3 regions of the Methylobacterium sp. yr668 genome follow, and region 1 is predicted to be linked to each of the others. Evidence: predicted binding sites of a transcription regulator. Region 1 holds the regulator's gene; each other region holds the start of a gene.
What was found. The regulator LexA, encoded in region 1, represses DNA repair genes until DNA is damaged. The targets are predictions, from matches to a motif close to TGTTCNNNNTGTGTTCNG.
Positions count from the first base shown of each region.

Region 2: the regulator LexA is predicted to act here: its motif matches at 1,267-1,284, upstream of BM419_RS26340 (type IA DNA topoisomerase).
Region 3: the regulator LexA is predicted to act here: its motif matches at 1,164-1,181, upstream of uvrA (excinuclease ABC subunit UvrA).

Region 1 is NZ_FOZY01000004.1:126,810-129,073, reverse strand. Features, by position in the region: gene BM419_RS06955 (hypothetical protein) at 1-427, opposite strand, end outside; gene lexA (transcriptional repressor LexA) at 678-1,406, shown strand; gene BM419_RS06945 (ComEC/Rec2 family competence protein) at 1,400-2,264, opposite strand, start outside.
Region 2 is NZ_FOZY01000031.1:55,908-58,171, reverse strand. Features, by position in the region: gene BM419_RS26345 (monovalent cation:proton antiporter-2 (CPA2) family protein) at 1-946, shown strand, start outside; gene BM419_RS26340 (type IA DNA topoisomerase) at 1,323-2,264, shown strand, end outside.
Region 3 is NZ_FOZY01000006.1:55,251-57,514, forward strand. Features, by position in the region: gene BM419_RS09590 (MFS transporter) at 1-953, opposite strand, end outside; gene uvrA (excinuclease ABC subunit UvrA) at 1,337-2,264, shown strand, end outside.

The DNA.
Region 1 (2,264 bases):
TGCGGCCCGGCAGGCGGGGGACCACGGTGCCGCGCTTCTCGATCGGCGCGTCGCAGGCGTAGGCGAACTCGGTCTTCAGCGGATCGAACACGGTCTCGCCGGTGATCCGGCAATCCTCGCGCACGGTCTCGTCGAGATAGGCCCGGGCGGCGGTGCGGAAGCGCTTCACCCGGGTGGCGCCCGGCTCCGGATCGATCCGGACCTCGCTCAGGTTGCAGCCGGTATACTCGCGCAGGGCGTTGGACACGATCAGCATCCGGCGCAGCTGCCGGTTGTCGTAGACCTCGTAGGGCTCCTTGCAGCCGATCGTGACGACCTGGGGAGTGAGCGCCACGTAGTTCCGCGAGATGTAGGAGAATCCGGTGGTGCAGCCGGCGAGGCCGAGGGCGGCGAGGCCGAGGGGCAGCAGAGCTGCGGGTCGTCGCATCCTCGTCATTCCAAGAGGGTCCCAGCCCGCACCCCGGGTCCGCCGCCTTCCCGGCGGGGCGCCGCGATGCATTGAAACGGCTCCGCTTGCGCCGTCAATGCGTTTCTCGACCTTCTCCCGCGGGCGCGCCCGCGGCGCGCCGGGCCGAGCGGTGCCACTCTTGCGGAACACTTGCGGAACGTTTAACCTGTTCGTGATTTGTTTCGGAGACCGTCACGTGGCGGTCCGCCAAGCCGCGAGTCCCCCGTCGATGCTCACGCGCAAGCAGCTGGACCTCCTGCGATTCATCCAGAGCCGGATGCAGGAATGCGGTGTCCCGCCGTCGTTCGACGAGATGAAGGATGCCCTCGATCTCAAGTCGAAATCCGGCATCCACCGGCTGATCACGGCACTTGAGGAGCGCGGCTTCCTCCGGCGCCTCCCGAATCGGGCGCGCGCCATCGAGGTGATCCGGATCCCCGAGAGCCTGACCCAGGCCGCTCCGCCGACTCAGGCTCCCGCCGAGCCGCGCCGCTTCACGCCGAGCGTGGTCGAGGGCGGTAAGTCCAAGCAGCCGCCGGCCCCGGCGAGCACGCGGATGATCGACGAGTCCGGCCGCGCCATCTCGATCCCGGTCATGGGCCGGATCGCGGCCGGTACGCCCGTCTCGGCGATCCAGAACCAGAGCCACGCCATCACCCTGTCGCCGGACTTCGTGGCCGGCGGCGAGCATTACGCCCTCGAGGTGCGCGGCGACTCGATGGTCGAGGCGGGCATCCTGGACGGCGACCTCGTGGTCATCCGCAAGCAGGAGACGGCCAATACCGGCGACATCATCGTGGCGCTGATCGACGACGAGGAGGCGACGCTCAAGCGCCTTCGCCGCCGCGGCTCGTCGATCGCCCTCGAGGCCGCCAACCCGGCCTACGAGACCCGCGTGCTCGGGCCCGACCGGGTCCGGATCCAGGGCCGCCTCGTGAGCCTCGTCCGCCGCTACTGAAGCGGCTCGGCTGGCGCGTCGCCGGGGGCGAGGTCTCCGCCCGGCGCGGCGTCGGCCTCCGGCGTCGCGGCGACCCCGTCCTCCGCGGGGCGGTCGCCCGGCTCCGCGGTGACCGGCCGCGGCGGTCCCGGCCCGCGCCCTGCGGCCGGCCGCCAGGGCACGGCGCGGCCGTCGTCCCGGGCGTAGCGCGCGGCGAAGCCGTCGCCGTCGGTCCGGAGGGCCACGGCCCCGCGGGCGGCGAGGACGCGCCGGTCGATCACCAGCGGCCCCGTGCAGGTGGGCGGCGCCGCGAGGCCCGTGATCAGCACCGCGGCGCGGGCGCAATCCTCCGGGAAGGCCCGCCTGTCCCGGACCAGGGCGACCGCCCGCCCGTCCGGCAGACGGGCGGTGCAGCCGAGCCGGTCGCAGCGCCCGCTGCCCGACCGGACGATCAGCGCCGCGGGCCGCCGCCCGTCGCCGTCCGCCTTCAGCCACTGCTCGAGGACGAAGCCCGAAGGGCTGCCGAGGGCCGCGAGCCGCCCGTCCGGGCCCCGCACCGCGGCCCCCGCGCCCTGCCGGTCGACGTAGAGGTCGTAGTGGTCGGGCCGGGCCGCGAGGACGAGCCCGAGCAGGACCGGCGGCACGGCGAGCCAGCGCAGGCGCGAGGCCGGCAGCGTCCCCAGCAGCAGGCCGGCGGTCAGCAGGGCCAGCGCCCCGGCGCCGAAGGCCGGCAGCACCAGGACCGCCCGCTCGAACCCGGCGATCCAGTCCGAGATCGCCAGCATCCCGGCCACCGCCTGCCCCATCAGCCACCAGACCGGCCGGTCGAGGGCGAAGGGATAGGCGAGGCAGCCGATTACCGCGGCCGGCATCACCACC
Region 2 (2,264 bases), on a different contig from region 1:
CCGCGGCATCCTGCTCGGCCTGTTCTTCCTCGGGGTCGGGATGTCCCTCGACCTGACGGTGATCGCCGCGAATGCCGGCCTGATCCTGGCGGGCGTCGCCGCCTACATGACCGTCAAGGGCCTGCTCATCTACGGCGTGGCCCGGGTGCTGCGCGCCTCGCACGCCGAGTCGCTGGAACGCGCGGCCCTGATGGCGCAGGGCGGCGAGTTCGCCTTCGTGCTGTACGCGGCCGCCGCGAGCGCGGGCATCATCGACGGCACGACCAACGCCGTCCTGACAGCCACCATCATCCTGTCGATGGCGATCACGCCGCTGATGGTCGTCGCCTTCGATCGTCTCGGTCCCAAGGCCGTCCCGTCCATCGACGGCGTCGAGGCGCCCGAGGACCTCGTGGGCAGCGCCCTGATCGTCGGGTTCGGCCGCTTCGGCCAGATCGCCAGTCAGCCGCTCATAGCGCAGGGCTGCTCGGTCTCGATCATCGACACGAACCCGAGCAACATCCGTCTCGCCGAGGGATTCGGCTTCAAGGTCTATTACGGTGACGGCACCCGCCTCGACATTCTGCACGCGGCCGGCGCCGCGACGGCGCGGGCGATCCTGATCTGCGTCGACGACACCGCGATGGCCAGACGCGTCGCGGAGATCGCCAAGGCGGAGTTCCCCCTGGTGCCCGTGCTGGCGCGCGCCCGGGATCGCGAACACGCGGTCGAGCTGATCCAGGCGGGCGTGGCCTACCAGATCCGCGAGACGGTCGAGTCGGCTCTGCTCCTCGGCGAGCAGGCGCTCCTGACGACCGGAGCCGAGCCGGAAGCGGCCAGCGCGATCCTGGCGGAGGTCCGGCGCCGCGATGCGGAGCGTCTCGATCTGCAGGTCCTGGGCGGCATCTACGCGGGTCGGGACCTCATTCACGGCAACAAGCCCGGCTCGGCGCACGCGGCCGGCTAGGCCGGTGACCGAACCTCGGTGCCGTGCCCGCTGAAGGCTTGCTGGTCTCGACAGACACTTGGGGCGGGCAACCCTTAGCGCGCGAGCGCGTGCCCGGAGCCTTCGGAGGACGGTGCGCGGGTCGACGGCGACGCGCCAGCCACAGGCGGGGATCCGGCCACGGAGGCATTCCGGGTCGCCGCCGCGGGCGAGCCCGGAGCACAGGTACGAGCGCCGCTCCAGCATCGCGGCGCCGGCCGGTGTGCCTGGGGAGGGCGACACGCCGCCGGCTTCTCCGACGGCTTCCCCTCTCGAGGCGCCAGTTGCGTCCCGAGCCCGTCTGGAACAAAATGTGAACCCTGGGTCAGGCGCGGCGACAGCCGGAGCGGTCAGCGACATGTCATCTCCGAGCTCCGGTCGCACGCTGTTCTTCTTCGAGAAGCCCTCGGCGATGCGCCAGTTGCAGCGCTTCTTCCGCTCGCCGAGCACGGTCTGCGTGGCCGCCGAGGGACACCTGCTCTCGGCCGAGGAGCCGGGCAGCATCCGGCCCGAGTGGAAGCCCTGGCGCTTCGACCTCCTCCCGATCGTCCTTCCCACGATCCCGGTCGGCTACGGCACGAACCGGTCCGGGCAGTCGCACGCACCGAAGATCGCCGCGATCCGGCAGGCGCTGAGCGGCGTGGACCGCGTGATCATCGCCACGGATCCGGGTCGCGAGGGCTCGATGATCGCGTGGGAAGTGCTCGAGCATCTCGGCTGGAACGGCCGGGTCGACCGGCTCAAGCTCGGCGCGCTCGACGAGGTCTCGATCCGACGCGCCTTCGCGGCCCTGGCCAAGGATCCCGCCTCGGGCGAGCGCGACTACGCCGCCTATCTCGAGGCGCTCTGCCGGCAGTACGAGGACTATCATCTCGGCCTGAACGGCACGCGGGCGATCTCGCTGCGCCTGCGGCCGCCCGCCTTCCGGGAGCCCTGGCGCTTCGGCGGCGTCCAGACGCCGACCCTCGCCATCCTGGCGGACTTGGAGGAGCGGATCCGGTCCTTCGTGCCGCAGGACTTCTTCAAGGTCGCGCTGCACCTTAGGACCCATGCAGGCGCGGAGATCACCCTCTGGCACGCCCCGAAGGAGCGGATCCTCGATGCGGCGATCGCTGAGACGATCCGGTCCGCCGCGGCGACGTGGTCGGGCCCTCTGGCGGTCGCGCACAGGGATGTCCGGCGCGCGCCGCCCCGGCTGTTCTCGAAGGACACCCTGGCGCGACGCTGCGCCAAGCGGTTCGGCTGGGACCCGCAGCACACGGCCGGCATCGCTCAGGACCTCTACGATCAGGGGTACCTC
Region 3 (2,264 bases), on a different contig from region 1:
CCCGCCCCGACCAGGGCGTAGCCGGCGAGCGCCGCCTCCCAGGCCGGGATGACGACCGAGAGCGCGAGGCCGGCCGCCGCCAGCAGGCCGCCGAGGATCACCACGGGCCGCCGGCCGAGGCGGGCCACGATCGCATCCCCGCCGAGCCGGCCGGCCGTCATGGTGATCGAGAAGGAAGCGTAGCCGAGCGCCGCCCAGGCCGGATCGAGCCCGCGCTGCTGGATCAGGAACACCGCGCTCCAGTCGAGGGCCGAGCCCTCGGTCAGGAACACCACGAAGCAGAGCAGGCCCAGCACCAGCACCGGGCCGCGGGGCAGCGCGAAGGCGGGCCCGCCGCTTCCCCCTGTCCCGCCGGCCGGAAGGATGCCCGGCCAGGCGGCCGCGAACAGGGCCACGATGCCGGCGACCAGGATCAGCACGCTCCAGCCGGCGCCCAGGCCGGTGCCCATCAGGACGCTGGCCAGCAGCGCCCCCAGGATGCAGCCGAGGCTGTAGAGGCCGTGGAAGCCCGACATCATCGGGCGCCCGGCGGCGCGCTCCACCGCGACGGCCTGCAGGTTCATGACGCAGTCCACCGCCCCCATCCCGGCCCCGAACAGCAGCAGCGCCCCGGTGAGCGGCACGAGCCCGGAGGCCAGGGCCAGGACCGGCAGGGCCAGGCCGAGCGCCAGCGTCCCGGCGAGCAGGACCGGCCGGTATCCCAGCCGCGCGGCCGCCGCCCCGGCGCTCGGCATCGCCAGGAGCGAGCCGACGCCGAAGGTGAGGAGCAGCAGGCCGAGCCCGGCCTCGTCGAGGCCGGCGCGGTCCTTCACCAGCGGCACCAGGGGCGCCCAGGTGGCGTTGGCGATGCCCACGATCAGGAACAGCAGCCGCGTGGACAGGCGCTGCTGGGTGGCCGTGCGGTCGTCGGAACCGCGGAGGGCGGCCGGATCGGTCGCGTCGCATGCTGGCATCGATACCTGTCGGGATGTGGATCTGAGGGCGGGACACGGCGACGTGGATCTCGGCGCCCGCGGTGCAACACCGAAGGTGGGCCAAGGTTTGGCGAATCGAGCTACGGCGAAGCTGGGGCCACCGGACTCCGATCGCGGCCGCTGGCTCCACCGCGTCATCGCTTCGCTGCGCTCGCGAAGACGGTCGCGCGTTCACCGAGCGGTTGCCGACGTACGCGTTTCGTTCTAGCAAGGGCGGCGCATGACGGGCCTGCGTCCCGCCGGCCGCATCTTGCCGCGGGCCCCCTCGGGCTCGACATGAGCCGGAGCGGCGGCTGGCCCGCGCGCGAATCCGTCCGACTTCGTCGATGCCTCGGTCGACGCCTCGAAAGACCGCCGCCCTCATGGCCAAAGCCCAAGCTGGAAGTCGTGCCGCAAGCCGCGTCGGTGCTGCCCAAGCCGCACCGAAAGCTGCCGCCAAAGCGCCTTCCAAGACGGCTCCGAAAGCCCCGGCGACGGCCAAGGCGCCCCAGTCCAAGGTGCCCGAGTCCAAGCCGGTTCGCGCGAAATCCAGCTCCCCCGGCGCGCGGAACGAAGCCGCCATCGACGCCAAGCTGGAGGCCCTGTTCGACGCCGCGCCGGCCCCCGTCGAGGACCGGCGGGTCATCGCGATCCGCGGCGCCCGGGAGCACAATCTCAAGAACGTCGACCTGACCATCCCGCGGGACAAGCTCGTGGTCTTCACCGGGCTCTCGGGCTCGGGCAAGTCGTCGCTCGCCTTCGACACGATCTACGCGGAGGGACAGCGCCGCTACGTCGAGTCGCTCTCGGCCTACGCCCGCCAGTTCCTGGAGATGATGTCCAAGCCCGACGTCGACCAGATCGACGGGCTGTCGCCGGCGATCTCGATCGAGCAGAAGACCACCTCGAAGAACCCCCGCTCGACCGTGGGGACGGTGACTGAGATCTACGACTACATGCGCCTGCTCTGGGCGCGGGTCGGCATCCCCTACTCGCCCGCCACCGGCCTGCCGATCGAGAGCCAGACCGTCCAGCAGATGGTCGACCGGGTGCTGGAGCTGCCGGAGAAGACCCGGCTCTACCTGCTCGCGCCCGTGGTCCGCGGGCGGAAAGGCGAGTACCGCAAGGAGATCGCCGAATACCAGAAGAAAGGCTTCCAGCGGCTGCGCGTGAACGGCGAATACTACGCCATCGACGATGTGCCCAAGCTCGACAAGAAGTTCAAGCACGACATCGACGTGGTGGTGGACCGGATCGTGGTCCGGGCCGATATCGGCTCGCGGCTGGCCGATTCCTTCGAGACCGCGCTGG